2 regions of the Lysinibacillus sp. AR18-8 genome follow, and region 2 is predicted to be linked to the other one. Evidence: a T-box and tRNA genes for the amino acid it is inferred to sense, from the RefSeq annotation. Region 2 holds a T-box; the other holds one or more tRNA genes.
The links. The T-box of region 2 lies ahead of tyrS (tyrosine--tRNA ligase). A T-box ahead of a tRNA ligase gene usually reads a tRNA of that ligase, here a tRNA-Tyr.

Region 1 (6,553 bases), on a different contig from region 2:
GTAGGACGTCGCTAGGCGCAAAAAGTCGCTACTGATACACTCAGTAGTGGCTTTTTTTATTTGAGCCGATTATTTATAAATAAAAGAAGGCATCCTCAATGGATGCCTTCTTGTTTTAGATACCTAACTTAATGTGTATGAACTGTAGTAGCTCGCAGTTCGATACGGCGAATTTTCCCTGATGTCGTTTTTGGTAACTCATCAATAAAGACGATACTACGAGGGTATTTATAAGGGGCTGTTAACGCTTTTACATGCTCCTGTAGCTCCTTTGTTAACTCCTCTTCATTACATTCTTTGAAGCCTTCTCGTAAGATAACAAATGCCTTTACAATATGCCCCCTAATTTCATCTGGCGCAGCTACAACTGCACATTCTTGTACAGCTTCATGTTTGTTTAATGCATCTTCAACTTCAAATGGTCCGATCGTATAACCAGATGAAATAATAATGTCATCTCCACGACCTTCAAACCAGAAGTAACCGTCTTCATCACATTTTGCTTGATCACCTGTAATATACCAATCCCCACGAAATGCAGCTTGTGTGCGCTCTGGTTCTTTATAATATTCTTTAAATAAAGCTGGTGAAGATTTGTGAACAGCAATATCACCAACTTCTCCAACTGGCGCTTCATTCCCTTCATTGTCGATAATACGTACAATATTACCTGGAGTTGGAACACCCATAGATCCAGGACGTAATTCTGTGTTTTCGAGTGTACCAATTAATAATGTGTTTTCTGTTTGTCCATAGCCGTCACGTACTTTTAGTCCAAAATGATTCATAAATGTTTCGATAACTGGACGATTTAAAGGTTCACCAGCAGAAACGGCACTACGTAGAGATGATAGATTGTAGTCTTGTAAATTATCGATTTTCGCCATAATTCGGTATTCAGTCGGTGTACAACATAGAACATTAACTTTTTCATCCTGCATTAATTGAAGATAGGTTTTTGCATCGAATCCACCATGATAGACAAATGCAGTAGCACCGAGCATGATTGTGGATAAAAAAGGACTCCATATCCACTTTTGCCAACCAGGAGCAGCTGTTGCCCACACGAGGTCTCCTTCACGTACACAAAGCCATTTTGAAGCTGCAGTTCTAATATGTGCATATCCCCAGCCATGTGAATGAACAACGCCTTTAGGTTTACCAGTTGTACCAGATGTATAAGAAAGGAATGCCATGTCATCACGTGTAGTAGCTACGGCTGTAAATGTAGCTGGCTGGCTGCTTGCTAATTCATCTAAAGAAGTCCAATCTCCTTTCGCAGCACCGATCACTAGTTTATTTTTCAATGCGTCTACAGAAGAAGCAATTTGATCAACTTCACTAGTAAAAGCCTCATAAGCAATAACTGCACTAGCAGAAGAATGTTCCATCCGATATTCTAAATCGCTTGCACGTAGCATCTCTGAACATGAAATGGGTACGATACCAGCCTTTAAGCAGCCTAGAAAAACGAAATAGGCTTCTGGAAGTCGAGGAATAATAACTAATACACGATCACCTTTTTGAAGCCCCTTCTCCGTAAAAGCGTTTGCGTATTGATTCATTTTTTGGTTAAGCTCCACATAAGAAACTGTACGTCTCTCTTGTTGTGTATTTAACCAACGTATTGCTTGGCGATCACTATCTTGCGAAAATTTTTCTAATTCCTCTGTGATGTTATAAAATTCAGGTGCAATTAAATCATTTGATACCATCTTGAACATCCTCCCCCAGAAAATTTGATAGAAAATTCATAAAACTATTTTTATTTTAACAATTACAATAATATACAGCAAGAATATTTAGTACGTTAAATAGAAATATTAGAATTAATAGAGAACTATTATGCTTTCAGACGAATATAGGAGGATACTTCGACAAAAAATATAAAAATTTTCACAAAATGTGTTGCATTATTTATAATGCTTGCTATAATAATAAATGTACTTAAGAGGTTGTCTAAAACCAAAGTGAATAGCATTGTTCCGAAGTAGCTCAGTTGGTAGTAGCACCTGACTGTTAATCAGGTTGTCGCAGGTTCGAGTCCTGCCTTCGGAGCCATTTTTTTGTCCTTTTTTCAAATGCTATAATACATAAAAAAATTTGTGGAAAAGCATTGCAATTATTAATGAAAAATGTTATTATAATTCTTGTCTTGTTTGAGACATAATATTGGCCCCTTGGTCAAGTGGTTAAGACACCGCCCTTTCACGGCGGTAACACGGGTTCGAATCCCGTAGGGGTCACCATTTAAAACATAGGCTTTATAAAGAATATAAACTGTGATATAACACCTGTTTCTATGGAGGATTAGCTCAGCTGGGAGAGCATCTGCCTTACAAGCAGAGGGTCGGCGGTTCGAGCCCGTCATCCTCCACCATTCTTATTGTGTTATTTCGGAGGGGTAGCGAAGTGGCTAAACGCGGCGGACTGTAAATCCGCTCCTTAGGGTTCGGCGGTTCGAATCCGTCCCCCTCCACCAGTTTTATAAATGATTGGGGTATAGCCAAGCGGTAAGGCAACGGATTTTGATTCCGTCATGCCTAGGTTCGAATCCTAGTACCCCAGCCATTTTTTCTTTTATGAGCCATTAGCTCAGTTGGTAGAGCATCTGACTTTTAATCAGAGGGTCGAAGGTTCGAGTCCTTCATGGCTCACTTTTTTAGAATGAAAATTATTCAAAAGTGTTATATTAACTACAGATAACTAATCTCTTGCTGAAAACAGTAGGAGATTTTTTTATGTTATTTATAAATGAATAAATATACAACTTTTTGTCGAGTTGAGCCAAGTGGTATGTAGGCTTTACAATAATCTTATAACTTTTAGGGGGTATAAAAACATGAATAAACTTAATATTTCTATTATTGGAGTACCAACAGATTACGGACAAACACGCCGTGGGGTAGATATGGGACCAAGTGCTATTCGATATGCAGGTATTGTTGAACGTTTAGAGGCTATCGGACACGATGTACAGGATCAAGGGGATATTCGTGTTAGTCAAAAGCTTGCTGACGGAGCTGTGGATGAAAAATTACTAAATTTAGAGGAAGTTGTAGATGTTAGTACTGCATTAGCAAATAGTGTGCATGAAGTAGTGGAACAAAAGAAATTCCCACTCGTATTTGGTGGAGACCATAGCATTGCTATTGGAACATTAGCTGGATTAGGTGAGCATTACAAAAATCTCGGTGTTATCTGGTATGACGCTCATGCAGATTTAAATACACCTGAAACAACACCTTCAGGCAATATACATGGGATGCCGTTAGCTGTTAGTATTGGGCTAGGACATGAACGTTTAGTGCAAATTCGCAACTATGCTCCAAAAATTAAGCCAGAAAACGTGATTATTATTGGAGCTCGTTCAGTAGACCCAGGAGAACGTGAATTGATACGTCAACAAGGAATTAAAGTATATACAATGCATGAAATCGACCGACTTGGCATGACACGTGTGATGGAAGATGCACTTGCTTATTTAAAGGAACGAAATGTTGATGGCTTACATTTATCACTTGATTTAGACGGATTAGATCCACTTTATACGCCAGGTGTGGGTACACCAGTTCCAGGCGGAATTACGTACCGAGAAAGCCATTTAGCAATGGAAATGTTACAAGAATCAGGCATGGTAACTTCAGCAGAGTTTGTAGAGGTAAATCCTATATTAGATGAAAAGAATACAACAGCAAATGTGGCTGTTGCATTAATGGGATCTTTATTTGGCGAAACACTAGTTTAAAGAAAATTTGACAAAAAATTGCCTGTTGCCACATTGCATAAAAATCTTTTGCTATAATTGAATTAAAACGAAACTTTTCTTATTGGTGCTTCGTATAGTATAAGACAGTTGTAAAGGTGGAGAAGTCAACACAATGGATGCGTTAGTAAATAAGAGAATAAAACAAGTGCTTAAAGGCGATCAAAACGCATTTGCCGATATTGTGAGTCTCTATCAGCACAAACTGTACCAAGTATGCTATCGAATGTTAGGCAACAAACAAGAGTCTGAAGACATTGCTCAAGAGGCTTTTGTGCGAGCTTATATGAACTTGCATACATTTGATCAGAAAAGAAAGTTTTCAACGTGGCTTTATCGCATAGCGACAAACCTCTGCATTGACCGTATTCGAAAAAAGAAACCGGATTATTATTTAGATGCAGAAGTAGCTGGTACAGAAGGGCTTGATATGTATTCGCAAATCGCAGCAGATGACCAGCTACCAGAGGAGCAGTTAGAACAAATGGAGCTGCAAGATCGCATTCAATATGAAATTGGACGATTGCCGGATAAATACCGTTCGGTTATAGTATTGAAATATATAGAAGAGTTATCGTTACAAGAGATTAGCGAGATTTTAGATATGCCGCTTGGAACGGTGAAAACGAGGATTCACCGCGGACGTGAGGCATTACGTAAGCAATTAAACAATCTGTAGGAGGGGGAGCGTCATGAATACTTGTCCAGAGCATATTATAGACTATATGCATGATTATTTAGACGGTGACATTAGTCGTGAGCATGAGCAAGAGTTGAAACAACACTTGCATACATGTAATGATTGTAAACAGTTGATGCAAGAATTGAGTGAAACAATCGCCTTTGTGAAGAGTGCTTCCCACATTACAGCGCCTCCGAGTTTTGAAGCAGCAGTTATGGCTCGTTTACCAAAACCAAAAAGTCGAGTAGGTATACAAAAATGGATTCGCCGGCATCCGTTCCTTGTGGCAGCAGCAGTATTTTGCTTATTCATGAGTGCTACATTATTGGGTAGCTTCATGGATGACCAGCATTTCTCGGTGACCAAGCAACCTAATTTAGTTGTGGATGGTCAAACAGTGATTGTCCCTGAAGGAGAAGTGGTAAAAGGCGATATTGTTGTGAAAAATGGCGATTTGATTGTTGAAGGTGAAGTTGATGGCAACGTCACAGTAATCAACGGGCAATATATGGCATCTTCAGCGGTAGTTTCAGGGAGAATCGAAGAAATTGACGAAGTATTTGAATGGTTATGGTATACAATTAAAAATTCTGTTAAGACAGCCATGACATTTGAGGAAAAAGAAGAAACTAAATAACACTCTATACGTCCTAAAAAATAGTGCACGTGAGAGGCTGAAAGGTCTACTCTTCTGAGTAGACTTTTTATTTGAAAAAAGTTACATTTGATAAGAATGTGATATACTTGAATGTGTATGGATTCGTAATGAAAAGTGGGGGATGCCACGTGCAAATTATCGAACATTTCACGGATTTAACACCTGTGAATATTGTTATTAACTTCATTGATGTACTGCTCGTTTGGTACGTTGTTTATAAAGTCTTAACCCTCATTAAAGGTACGAAGGCTGTCCAATTACTTAAGGGAATATTCGTCATTATTATTGCACGAATTGCAACAGACCTTTTAGGGTTACAAACACTTGGCTGGATGCTACAACAAGTTATTGAGTTTGGTTTCCTAGCGATTATTATTATTTTCCAACCTGAAATCAGACGTGGTTTAGAACAAATTGGACGAGGAAAGCTATTCCAACGTTCATCAAGTCAAGAAGAAGAAGAACAAACAAGACTTATTGAGGCTATGAAGAAGTCTGTAAGTTATATGGCTAAACGTCGAATAGGTGCGTTAATTTCTATTGAAAAAGAAACAGGTCTTAATGAATATATTGAAACAGGTATAGGGCTAAATGCTGAAATTTCATCAGAATTACTGATTAATATCTTTATACCAAATACCCCGCTACATGATGGGGCTGTTATTATGCAAAAAGATAAAGTTACAGCAGCGGCTTGTTATTTACCTTTATCTGAAAGCCCATTTATTTCAAAAGAGTTAGGGACACGCCACCGTGCTGCTCTTGGCTTAAGTGAAGTTACAGATGCTATTACAATTGTTGTGTCAGAAGAAACAGGCGCAATTAGTATAACATTAAATGGTAATCTCCATCGAAATCTATCTCTAGAGGAGTTTGAAACATTATTAAGAAAAATGTGGTTCGGATCAGTACAAGAATCAAATGCATCCTCTAAGTTGACTTGGAGGGGGAAAAAGAATGGATAAAATGATGGATAGCCCTTGGGTACTTAGAATCATCGCGCTATTTTTAGCGTTTTTGCTTTTTTTCTCAGTGCGTACTGAGTTGTCACCTTTAAATAAAGCTACCTCAAATGAACAAACGGATGTTATTCGTGATGTTCCAGTGGATGTTTATTACGATAATGAGAATCTTATTGTGACAGGTTTACCTGAAACTGTGGATGTAACGATAGAAGGTCCCATGGCATTGGTTTTAAAAGCAAAGGGAGCTAAGGATTTTTCTATATTTGCGGATTTGAGCAATTTATTGCTGGGAGAGCATGATGTAAAACTGCAATACGAAAATATTTCAGAAAAGTTAAAGGTGACATTAGACCCTGCAACTGTTCATGTGAATATTGAGGAAAAGGTCACGCAGGAGTTCCGAGTGGACCCTGAAATGAACAAACGTTTAATCGAAGAAGGTTTTATCTTAAAAGAAATGACGGCCAACCCGCCAACTGTTT
Region 2 (10,264 bases):
TACTCTATTTATGAGTACATATTGCAAGAGAAAAAAACAGTTACTGTACAACATATTGCTGATAAATTCGGTATCCATCCAAACGTTGCTCGACTTCATTTAACGAAGCTTTCAGAAATAAATATTATTACAGCTGACTATGTAAAAACAGGTAAAGGTGGCAGACCTGGACGTGTTTATAAAGCTTCAGAAAAAGGCGTATCTCTTACTTTTCCAAGACGTGATGAAGATCGTTTATTAAAATGGACGATACAATTAATTGAAGACTTTGGTCCATCTGCATTAACAAAGTGCCAGGAAATTAGCTACCAAGACGGCTACCAGCAAATGAAAAATTATATGAGTGCTGAATTGACATTAAGTAATTCTCTTTCCTTCGATGAAAAACTTCAGCTATTAACGGACAATGCCGCTTTAATTGGCTATATTCCACAGATTCAACAAACTGAGCAAGGAAAAAAAGTTATCTTCTCCATCTTCAATTGTCCATTCCAGGAGCAACTGACAGCCTATTCTGAAATTGTTTGTTCATTACATGAATCCTATTTAAAAGGGCAATTAGATGCATTGTTTACGAACAATGAATTTGTGCAAATGGAAAGTATGATACATAATTGCGATTTATGTAAATATGAAATAAACGTGACAGAAATCGATAGCTAGATTAAAAATCCATTTGTTTGTCACAAACATGGAGAAGTTCCAGTTTACAGACACCTTTCATATCATTTATAATGAGTAAGAGATTATTGTGTCGTGGGCAAAAGGAGGGGAAATTTCATGGATAATATGTATAAAGTTATGGCATTCTGGACAGGTATTTTTGCCGTTATGTTCTACCTTGGAGGTATGAACGAGGTATCGCTATTATTCTTAGGTAATACAGGTTTATTCTTATTATTAGGCTTCTTAAACCTTTCAGAACGTATGTACATGTACATTTTCGGAGCATATTTAACTGTATTCTTCGCTGGCTTCACGTACTATACAACATTCATTCACGTACCTGGTGGCGGTCATTAATACAAACAAAATCGCGTATCTCACTTTCGGTGAGATACGCTTTTTTATGTGCTAAAACAGTTTACTGTCCATGTTTTAAAATCCATTTAAAAAAGGATTTGTCTCCATTTCTGCACCTACCGTTGTATAATTACCGTGTCCAGGATAGATAATAGTATCCTCAGGTAATGTCAACAGTTTATTATGGATAGATTCCAATAAAATTTTGGTTGATCCCCTTAATAGATCTGTACGTCCTACACCTTGTTCAAATAACGTATCTCCCACGATGGCAAAACCGTCATTTTCAAAGATATAAGAAATACTCCCCGGTGAATGCCCAGGTGTAAAAACAGCTTGAAACACAAAATTACTTATTTCAATTTGCTGTTCTTTTTTGATGATTGTATCTTGCGCTGGTGCGGCTACCCTATAATCTGGTAATGCAGGATATTTACTAGAGCCATTCTTCGTTGGATCTGCTAGCCAACTAACTTCCTTTTCATGAATCCATACAGGAACGTCAAATACCTCACGCACTGCATCTACTGCCCCTATATGATCAAAATGGGCATGTGTTAAAAAGATAGCAAGAGGTTTTAAGCCGTTGCTACGGATTGTTTTAATTAGACGCTCCGCCTCTTCACCTGGATCAAATACGATACATTCTTTTTCTTTATTCGATACGATATAGCAATTCGTTTGGACGGGACCAAGAGAATAACTTCGTACGTTCATCATAGTTATCACCTCAACTTCCTATTATACAGGCTTTGCCACAATTTGACGATAAATGTTCATAGTTTACAGTATTTTAGTCCTCGACAAAAACAAGTAGAACGTTTACAATTAAGGAGGAATATTGTTTGCGACATTCATTTTCTGATGTCGAAAGGAGTGTCTATTTTTAATGAACTTATTAATGGTTATTTTTGGTCTAGTAGCGATTTTAGCTGTATTTGGTACATTCCAAGCAATTAAAGAAAAGAACCTATTAAGCGTTGTTTTCAACTTATTAAGTGCTGCTGTATTCGGATGGTTCGTCATCATGACGATTGTTCACAGCGGTTACCCACCAAAATTACACTAAAATTCAGACAAAAAAAGAGCAGTCTCTTCGGAGATTGCTCTTTTTTTGTCTATTATTACTTATTGAATTGAAGAAACCGCTTCTTGCCGATTTGTAGTACATCATTATTCATTAATACTTGTGATATGTCATCCATCGCCATTTTTTCTCCATTCAAGGATACTCCTTTTTGCTTGATTAACCGCAAAAACTCACTCTTACTTTGAATAAAACCAATTGCCACTAGTTGTGGAATGATATCCACGATTCTTTCCTTATCAATTTCTAAGAGCAGTATAGGAATGTTTTTTGGTATTTCCTTTTTTTGAAATGCTGCTTCAAAATAAGCTCTTGCTTCCTCCACTGCTGTAGATCCATGGTATAAAGCCGTTATAATTTCTGCTAATAGGAATTTCAAATCGCGGGGATTCTCTCCCTTTTGTAGTCTATCTTGAATAGCCTGCACTTGTAGTGGATGCTCATCTGTTGCTAATTCGAAATATTTGATAATTAAAGTATCTGGTACTTCCATCACCTTTTTAAACATAATCTCAGGTGCTTCATTGATGCCAATATAATTACCTAAACTCTTACTCATTTTTTCAATACCATCTAACCCCTCTAGTAAGGGCATAAAAATAGCAATTTGTTTTTCTAATCCTCGATGCTTTTGTAAGGTGCGTCCCATTAAAATATTGAACGTCTGATCCGTTCCACCTAACTCTATATCTGCCTCAAGTTCTACTGAATCATATGCTTGCATAAGTGGGTAGAAAAACTCATGTATACCAATTGGGATGTGCTGCTGGTAACGTTTCTGAAAATCCTCGCGCTCTAGAAGTCGAGCAACAGATGTTGTGGCTGCTAGCTTGATGACTTCTTCAAAGGACAGCTTCGCTAACCATTCACTATTAAAACGAACCGTTGTCTTGTTCGGATCTAGTACTTTAAAAATTTGCTCACAATAAGTTTGGGCGTTTTTCTTCACTATATCGTCATTTAAGGCTGTTCGCCCCTTAGCTTTACCTGTAGGATCGCCAATTCGTCCTGTAAAATCACCGATAACAATAACTGCATGATGGCCTAAATCTTGCATTTGCTTGATTTTCCGTAGAACAACCGCATGACCTAAATGAATATCTGGTGCGGACGGATCGAGCCCTAGCTTAATCGTTAAAGGTCGCTGTTCTTTATACGATCGCTCTAATTTTTCAAATAAATCCTGTTCATCAACGATCTTGTTAGCACCCTTCTTGATAATCGCTATTTGCTCCTTTGGTGTTAAAAACATACGAAACATCTCCTTGTAATATTAAATATTAATATTGCAAGTTCTATAAGAGTAAATGGGGTACCGATTTTGTTTACAAGGCTTTAATAGCTTTACACGTTTTGGCTTAGAAGGCATAAAAAAACGCCTTTAGGAAATTCCTAAAGGACGTAGATAAACGTGTTACCACCTTTTTTCGAGAGCTATTCACATAGCTCTCCTCAACAAGTACAGCCATAGCGATACTTTTGCAATGATTACGGATGCAACCCCGTCGTAGCCTACTATAGTTTCGGTACGCAGCTCCAAGATGTATTCACTTTAATATCCCCTTGCGCCTCTCAACAACCGGCTACTCTCTGTCAGTTCCATTAAAGTTACTCGTTCTTTTCGATGCCTTTCACTCTTATACTCCGAAATGCGAAAAACAAATCTTCGTTATGCAGATATTTACACTTATTATAATCGTATCTTGCTATTTGTCAATAAAAAGAAATGTTCAATAAAGTGTATTCACGTTGCATAGTGTTGTAAAACATTGCGAAAGGTGTTTTCTTTAGCATAGGATTCACAAAAAAATTTTATGAATAGTGCTTGAGACTAATTCTTTTTTATCAGCAATAAAAAAGAGAGATCCCTATACGAGATCTCTCTTTGATTATTTAACTGAATCCTGCTTTAAATTACCTGTTTTTTCGTCATAGAAGCGAAGTAAGTCTCCATTAATGATGGCATCAGAATTTTCTAACTCCATTGTAGCACGATCAGCATAAGACTGACATGGCTCACCATCTATTTCTTCGCCAGTTGCTTTGTCATAGCAAGCTTCACCAGCATAGACGTATTTATCTGTAATAAAACGTCCATCACGGAAGACTACAAAGTCCTCATGCTCTGGAGAGAATAAATCTGCACCCATTTGCATATCTTTTGACGTTTCAACGCCAAGAAGGTGTAAGATCGTTGGACGTAAATCCATTTGTCCTGAAATCTCAGTCATTTCTTTTCCATCGCCAGCTCCTGGGATGTGGATGAATAAAGGTACTTCTTGAAGCATTGCATTATCCATTGGTGTAATTTGATCTTTTCCTAAATATTGTGCCATTGCTTTATTATGGTTCTCAGAAATACCATAGTGATCCCCATACATCACAATAATAGAATTATCATAGACACCTTGATCTTTTAACTGTTGGAAGAAGTCTTTTAAAGCCTCATCCATGTAACGTACTGTTTGGAAGTAACGATTTAATGTACCTGAATTTGAATCATATTCAGGAATCATAATATCTTCTGGGTCCAATGTAAATGGATAATGGTTCGTTAAAGTAATAAGTCTAGAGTAGAATGGCTGTGGCATATCTTTCATTAAAGCAGCTGATTGCTCTAAGAATGGAACATCTTTCATTCCCCAGTTTACAGCTTGCCCCTCTTCCACAGTATATGAATCTATATCGTAGAATTTATTAATTTTTAACGATTGGTACATCATGTCACGATTCCAGAATGATTTATTATTAGGGTGCATGACATTTGTAAAGTATCCATTTTCTCCAAGGCGTTCAGCCATTGAATTATACGTATTTCCACCATGCGTGAAGAATACAGCACCTCGACCTAAACCAAACAATGAGTTTTCAACAATAAACTCCGAGTCAGATGTTTTTCCTAAACCTGTTTGGTGATAGAAGTTACTGAAATAATACGTATCTTTATCTTTTGTTAAAGAGTTTAAGAATGGCGTAATTTCATGACCATTCATGTCATTATTAATGACAAAGTTTTGTAATGACTCCATCGATACCACAATCAGGTTACGACCTTTATATTTCCCAAACATTTCTGGATTTACAGCAGCCTGATTAGAGCGTATATAGTTGTTCACTTCTACTAGTTCACTACCATCGGCTAACGCACGTTGGGCAGATGATTTAGATTGAATATAAATGTCATACAAGTGGTAATTGTACGTACCAATGTTTTTTACTAATAATTCGCGGTCAAAACTACGTGTTAGTAATTGTGGACGCTCAGTTTCTGCTAATCCTAAATTTAAGAATGTCATTGCTATTGCAAGCACGAAGAATGCACGACGGAATTCAATATTCACTTTAAATGCATCTTTCATTTTTGGTAAAAATTTATTCGCTAAGATTAAGATAACAACATCAACGAAATATAATACATCCCAAGGCTCAACAATGGCTGCTACTGATGTTCCTAAGTCACTAAAGTTACTTGTTTGGAATAATACTGGTAGCGTAATAAAATCATTGTAGAATCGATAGAACGCTACATTTCCGTATAAAACAATGGACAAAATAACGCTGACCGTAATCAAATAACGATTTCTAGCTTTTGCTGATTTAAAGAATAGTGATAAACCATACGTAAATAGCAAGAAGCTTAATGGATTAATAAATAAAATAAACTGTTGCATTGCATTTTCAATTTTCATTTCAAAGCTTGTGTGGTAAACAATGACCGTTTTGATCCAAGTTGCTATAATTGCTAGTATCATAAATGAATGTTTAGGCCACTTTATTGATTTCATTCCTAACATCCTCCCTACTTCCTTACAAAAAAATAATAATTTTTTACATTTTGTTACGGAAACAAAATATATCTTAATCCTTTTTTAACAGATAATCAACACATATCTTATGGAAAATTTTTTCTCCCTGCTCTTTCTATGCACCAGATATCTATATATACGTTTTGCATTGTAAAAAGTTTCGTAAAAACATAAAAACAGCGGAAACCCACTGTTTTTAAGAATATTACATACATGTTACATTAATTTTACAATACCCAATTACATTATATTTCAAACATTACTTTTTATGCTCTTCCATACGAAGTCTTGTTGTTTCTTGTCGAATAAGCAGTAGGGCCATTTGATAATCTTTTATATCTAGTACATTCGCTTTATAGAGCTCACGTATTTCATCCTCCATCAACATCAAATCGCCAATAGGATCACGTGTATAAATATAAGTACCATATGTTTTCAAGAGTTCATAAATATCTAGCATTTTATCCATTTTCGTTCGCTCCTCGTTGTGCAACACAGTCAATACGTTTTGTGGGCGTCACAATGATATCTACTGGGCAATCATGTGCTTCAGTAGGAACACAATCAATAATTTGCTCATCAAAGAGCAGCGACATCAGCTTACCCTTATTATAGTTTAATACATAGCGGTCATAATAACCACCGCCATAGCCGATTCGATAACCGTATGGATCAAAAACAACGCCTGGTACAACAATGATATCCATTTCATTTGCGTCAACAAACTCACTTTTTGCTGGAATGGGCTCACGCAAATGCATATATACAGTTTCAAGCTGTGCAAATGATTCAATGGCATAAAATGACATTTCTCTTGTTTTCGGGTGACATTTAGGAACTGCGACCTTTTTACCTAGTTTCCATAATTCCTCAATTATAAGAATTGTGTCGACTTCTGGCTTATTTGAAATGGTCATGCCAATTGTATTTGCTTCTATTATATATGGTTCCTGTAGCACCTTGTTTAACACAGCTAATGATTGACGATGATAGTCTTCATCCTTCATAGTTGCAAGGGCTTGGCGTACCGTGTTTCGTAAAGTTGTTTTATCCATCTAGGCTACCTCCTATATCGTAAAACTTCATATCCTCCCGGAATTGTTACATTAAATGAGTTGATAAAATGTAGAAAGCCAAAACCACTTGTGGTTTTGGCTTAATGAGCGATTACTTAGTTTCACGGTGAAGAGTGTATTTCTTCTCGCGAGAGCAATATTTTTTAAGTTCAAGACGCTCTGGATTGTTACGCTTGTTCTTTTTAGAAATGTAGTTACGTTCGCCGCAATCTGTGCAAGCTAAAGTAATATTTACGCGCATCATTAACCCTCCCACTCTATATCAAGAATTTAAATTTGAGCATGATTTATACGACTAACCTATTATAACATAAACTGAAAAAAAATCTACCTTCATTTCATATTAAGTTTGCATATGGTAAAATATCTTATAATTACATACTACATTGAGGTGAAACTATTGGATTTATCCATCGTATTAATGAGTATCGGCATTTTTCTGATCATCGTTTCGTTCTTTTTCAAAAATAGCTCGAAAAAAATCGAACAAGATGTCGAAGAATTATCTATCTCCATCTTCCAAGAAACGAATAATTTAAAACGTCGCCTTAAGATTGTGGAGGAAGAACTTTTACTAGAGCCTGAGTTCCAAGTGAAATCAAAATCAAGTATCCCTCCAAAAGGTCAAGATCCTAAAGTGCACCAAGTCATGCAGGCCGTTCAACAGGCTGCACAGAGTTCAAAAGTTGGACAAACAACAGCACCAGCAAAACCGATTCATCAAATTATTATTAGTCAGGTACTTGAATTAAATAAACAGGGTCTTTCTGTAGCAGATATTAGTATTCGCTCAAATTTAACAGAAGAGCAAGTTCGGCAAGTGATTGCAAACGGGGGGCGTTGATTGATGAATAAGTCTGCCATTCGTGCATTTGGTATAGCCATTTTTCTTGTTGGGGCATTGCTTGCACTCGCAAACCGCTTCGATGTAAATATTGGTCTTCCTACTAAGGAATTTTCCAATCAACAACAGGTAAAAGAACTACAAAACAAATTAAGTAAGGCCAATCAGGAAATTGCCTCGTTAAAGGATCAATTAAAGCAGGTACATACGACTGAAAAAACTTCTACAACAGATGCATCTGAACAAGCTGATGAAGAAGCAGATACAGATGTAACAACGATGTCTCTGCAAATCTATAGTGGTATCACACCCTATAGTGTGGCCCAAAAACTTGAAGACGGTGGCATTATTACCAATAGTGTTGAAATGGAGTTACTACTCGCTAACCCTAAATATGCTAGAAGCTTACAAATCGGCTCCTATGAAGTCAATTCTGCCATGACTTTAGAAGAAATAGCTAATTTAATTACAGGTAAGAAACAATAACATAAAAAGCTGTCGCCCATTCATATATGAGGCGACAGCTTTTTTATTACGCTATACTTTCTAGAAAGGCTTGCATCATCATACTACCTTCTTTTGTGCCGATTGATTCAGGATGAAACTGCAGCCCATAAAGTGGATATTCTTTATGTTGAATGGCCATGATTTCTCCGTCATCACCCGCTGTGGCGAGTATTTTAAAATCCTTGTGTAAAGTTTGTTCTTCAATAATAAGTGAATGATATCGCATAACCTCGATATCCCCATCTAATTGGGCAAATAAACCTGTTTGCTCGTATTGTAATGGGGACAGCTTTCCATGCATAATATTTTTTGCCTGCACAATATTTGCGCCAAAAGCCTGACCTATCGATTGGTGCCCTAGACAAATACCTAAAATAGGGAATTTTTGGTAGAGTTCCTTGATGACCTCTATCGTTATCCCTGCTTCATTTGGCGTTCCTGGTCCTGGTGATAAAATGATGGCTTCTGGCGACAGTTTTTGAATTTCTTCTATAGTAATGGTATCATTCCGTACGACCTTGACGCTTTTTCCAAGCATACTGATTTGCTGAAATAAATTATAGGTAAAAGAATCGTAGTTATCTATGATTAAAATCATTTTTTTACCTCCAATAGGGCACGTGCCTTAATCAGTGTTTCTTCATATTCTGACAATGGAATCGAATCATAAACAATACCTGCTCCTGCCTGTACATGTGCCTTCTGATCCTTAATGAGCATCGTGCGAATCGCAAGGGCTAAGTCCATATCACCAGTTGTCGAAATATAGCCTACTGCTCCCGCATACACCCCACGTTTTACTGGTTCTAATTCATTAATCAATTGCATGGCCCGAATTTTTGGAGCCCCTGACACTGTACCAGCAGGTAAACAAGCACGAAGTACATCCAGTACATGGAGGTCATCTCGCAATTCGGCAATAACCTCAGATACCATATGCATCACATATTTATAGCGCTCAATTTTCATGTATTTGGTTAGCTTGACAGAACCCACTTTTGCAATACGTCCAAGATCATTGCGCCCTAAATCCACTAACATACGGTGTTCAGCTATTTCCTTGCTATCCACTAATAGCGCATTTGCGATGGCTTCATCCTGTTCTATTGTCGTGCCACGCGGCTTTGTACCTGCTATTGGATTGGTTGTCACTTTTCGATTTTTTACTTTTACAAGACTTTCAGGAGATGTTCCTAAAATAATATAGTCACCATAATCCATATAAAACATATAGGGTGATGGGTTAGACGTGCGCAATTGACGATAGAGCGAGAACGGCGAACCTGTAAACGGCGCAGAAAAACGTTGCGATAACACAATTTGGAAAATATCACCTCTCAAAATATGCTGCTTAGCACGTTCCACCAAAGCAACAAATCGTTCATTTGAAATCATAGGCTTAAACTGTAGCTCATCCACCTTTAATACCTCAAAGGTCGTACCTGCACAAAGCTGTTGCTCCATCCTTGTAATAGCAGCTTCCATCTCCTCTAATGAACGCCCATCCTGAAATAGATCAATCGAAGCTAGTGTAATTTCTTGTGTTAGATGATCAAAAACAATAAATGTATCATAGAAAAAAACATGAACATCAGGCATAGCTAAATCATCCTGTAAATAGTCACCTATTTTTTCTGTGTAAAATGCTGTTTCATAGCCAAAGAAACCTATAGCTCCTCCAAAGAAAGCAAAAGGATAGCTTTCTTTATGAAAGGGTATTAGTTCTTTTAATCGATCAAGCACATTGCCCCTAGCCTTGTCATTTTCTGCTCCTTTTGAAAACACGAATTCTTCATTGTTTCCTTTTAGTTCAGCCACTGGATTGATGGCGATAAAGGAATATCGCCCACTTTCCTCATGTTTCGCTGAGGATTCGAACAACATTTTATGCTGCCCTTTCAGTGATTGATACACAGAGATC

Region 1: it has a tRNA-Tyr gene. The T-box ahead of tyrS (tyrosine--tRNA ligase) is inferred to sense a tRNA for this amino acid. The anticodon was not compared.

The regions. Positions count from the first base shown of each region.
Region 1 covers NZ_MDGU01000023.1:251-6,803, forward strand. Annotated here, with positions in the region: rRNA gene rrf (5S ribosomal RNA) at 1-17, shown strand, start outside; gene mbcS (acyl-CoA synthetase MbcS) at 129-1,715, opposite strand; tRNA gene BFM98_RS16235 (tRNA-Asn) at 1,985-2,061, shown strand; tRNA gene BFM98_RS16240 (tRNA-Glu) at 2,175-2,249, shown strand; tRNA gene BFM98_RS16245 (tRNA-Val) at 2,305-2,380, shown strand; tRNA gene BFM98_RS16250 (tRNA-Tyr) at 2,399-2,482, shown strand; tRNA gene BFM98_RS16255 (tRNA-Gln) at 2,497-2,571, shown strand; tRNA gene BFM98_RS16260 (tRNA-Lys) at 2,585-2,657, shown strand; gene rocF (arginase) at 2,843-3,748, shown strand; gene sigW (RNA polymerase sigma factor SigW) at 3,882-4,445, shown strand; gene BFM98_RS16275 (anti-sigma factor family protein) at 4,459-5,085, shown strand; gene cdaA (diadenylate cyclase CdaA) at 5,235-6,071, shown strand; gene BFM98_RS16285 (CdaR family protein) at 6,064-6,553, shown strand, end outside.
Region 2 covers NZ_MDGU01000004.1:106,688-116,951, forward strand. Annotated here, with positions in the region: gene BFM98_RS01985 (helix-turn-helix transcriptional regulator) at 1-663, shown strand, start outside; gene BFM98_RS01990 (DUF2626 family protein) at 781-1,023, shown strand; gene BFM98_RS01995 (MBL fold metallo-hydrolase) at 1,099-1,743, opposite strand; gene BFM98_RS02000 (DUF2759 domain-containing protein) at 1,913-2,092, shown strand; gene tyrS (tyrosine--tRNA ligase) at 2,148-3,362, opposite strand; T-box leader at 3,503-3,744, opposite strand; gene BFM98_RS02010 (LTA synthase family protein) at 4,000-5,895, opposite strand; gene BFM98_RS02015 (YqgQ family protein) at 6,176-6,385, opposite strand; gene BFM98_RS02020 (5-formyltetrahydrofolate cyclo-ligase) at 6,378-6,971, opposite strand; gene rpmG (50S ribosomal protein L33) at 7,084-7,233, opposite strand; gene BFM98_RS02025 (hypothetical protein) at 7,414-7,836, shown strand; gene BFM98_RS02030 (hypothetical protein) at 7,840-8,322, shown strand; gene BFM98_RS02035 (anthranilate synthase component II) at 8,369-8,941, opposite strand; gene trpE (anthranilate synthase component I) at 8,938-10,264, opposite strand, start outside.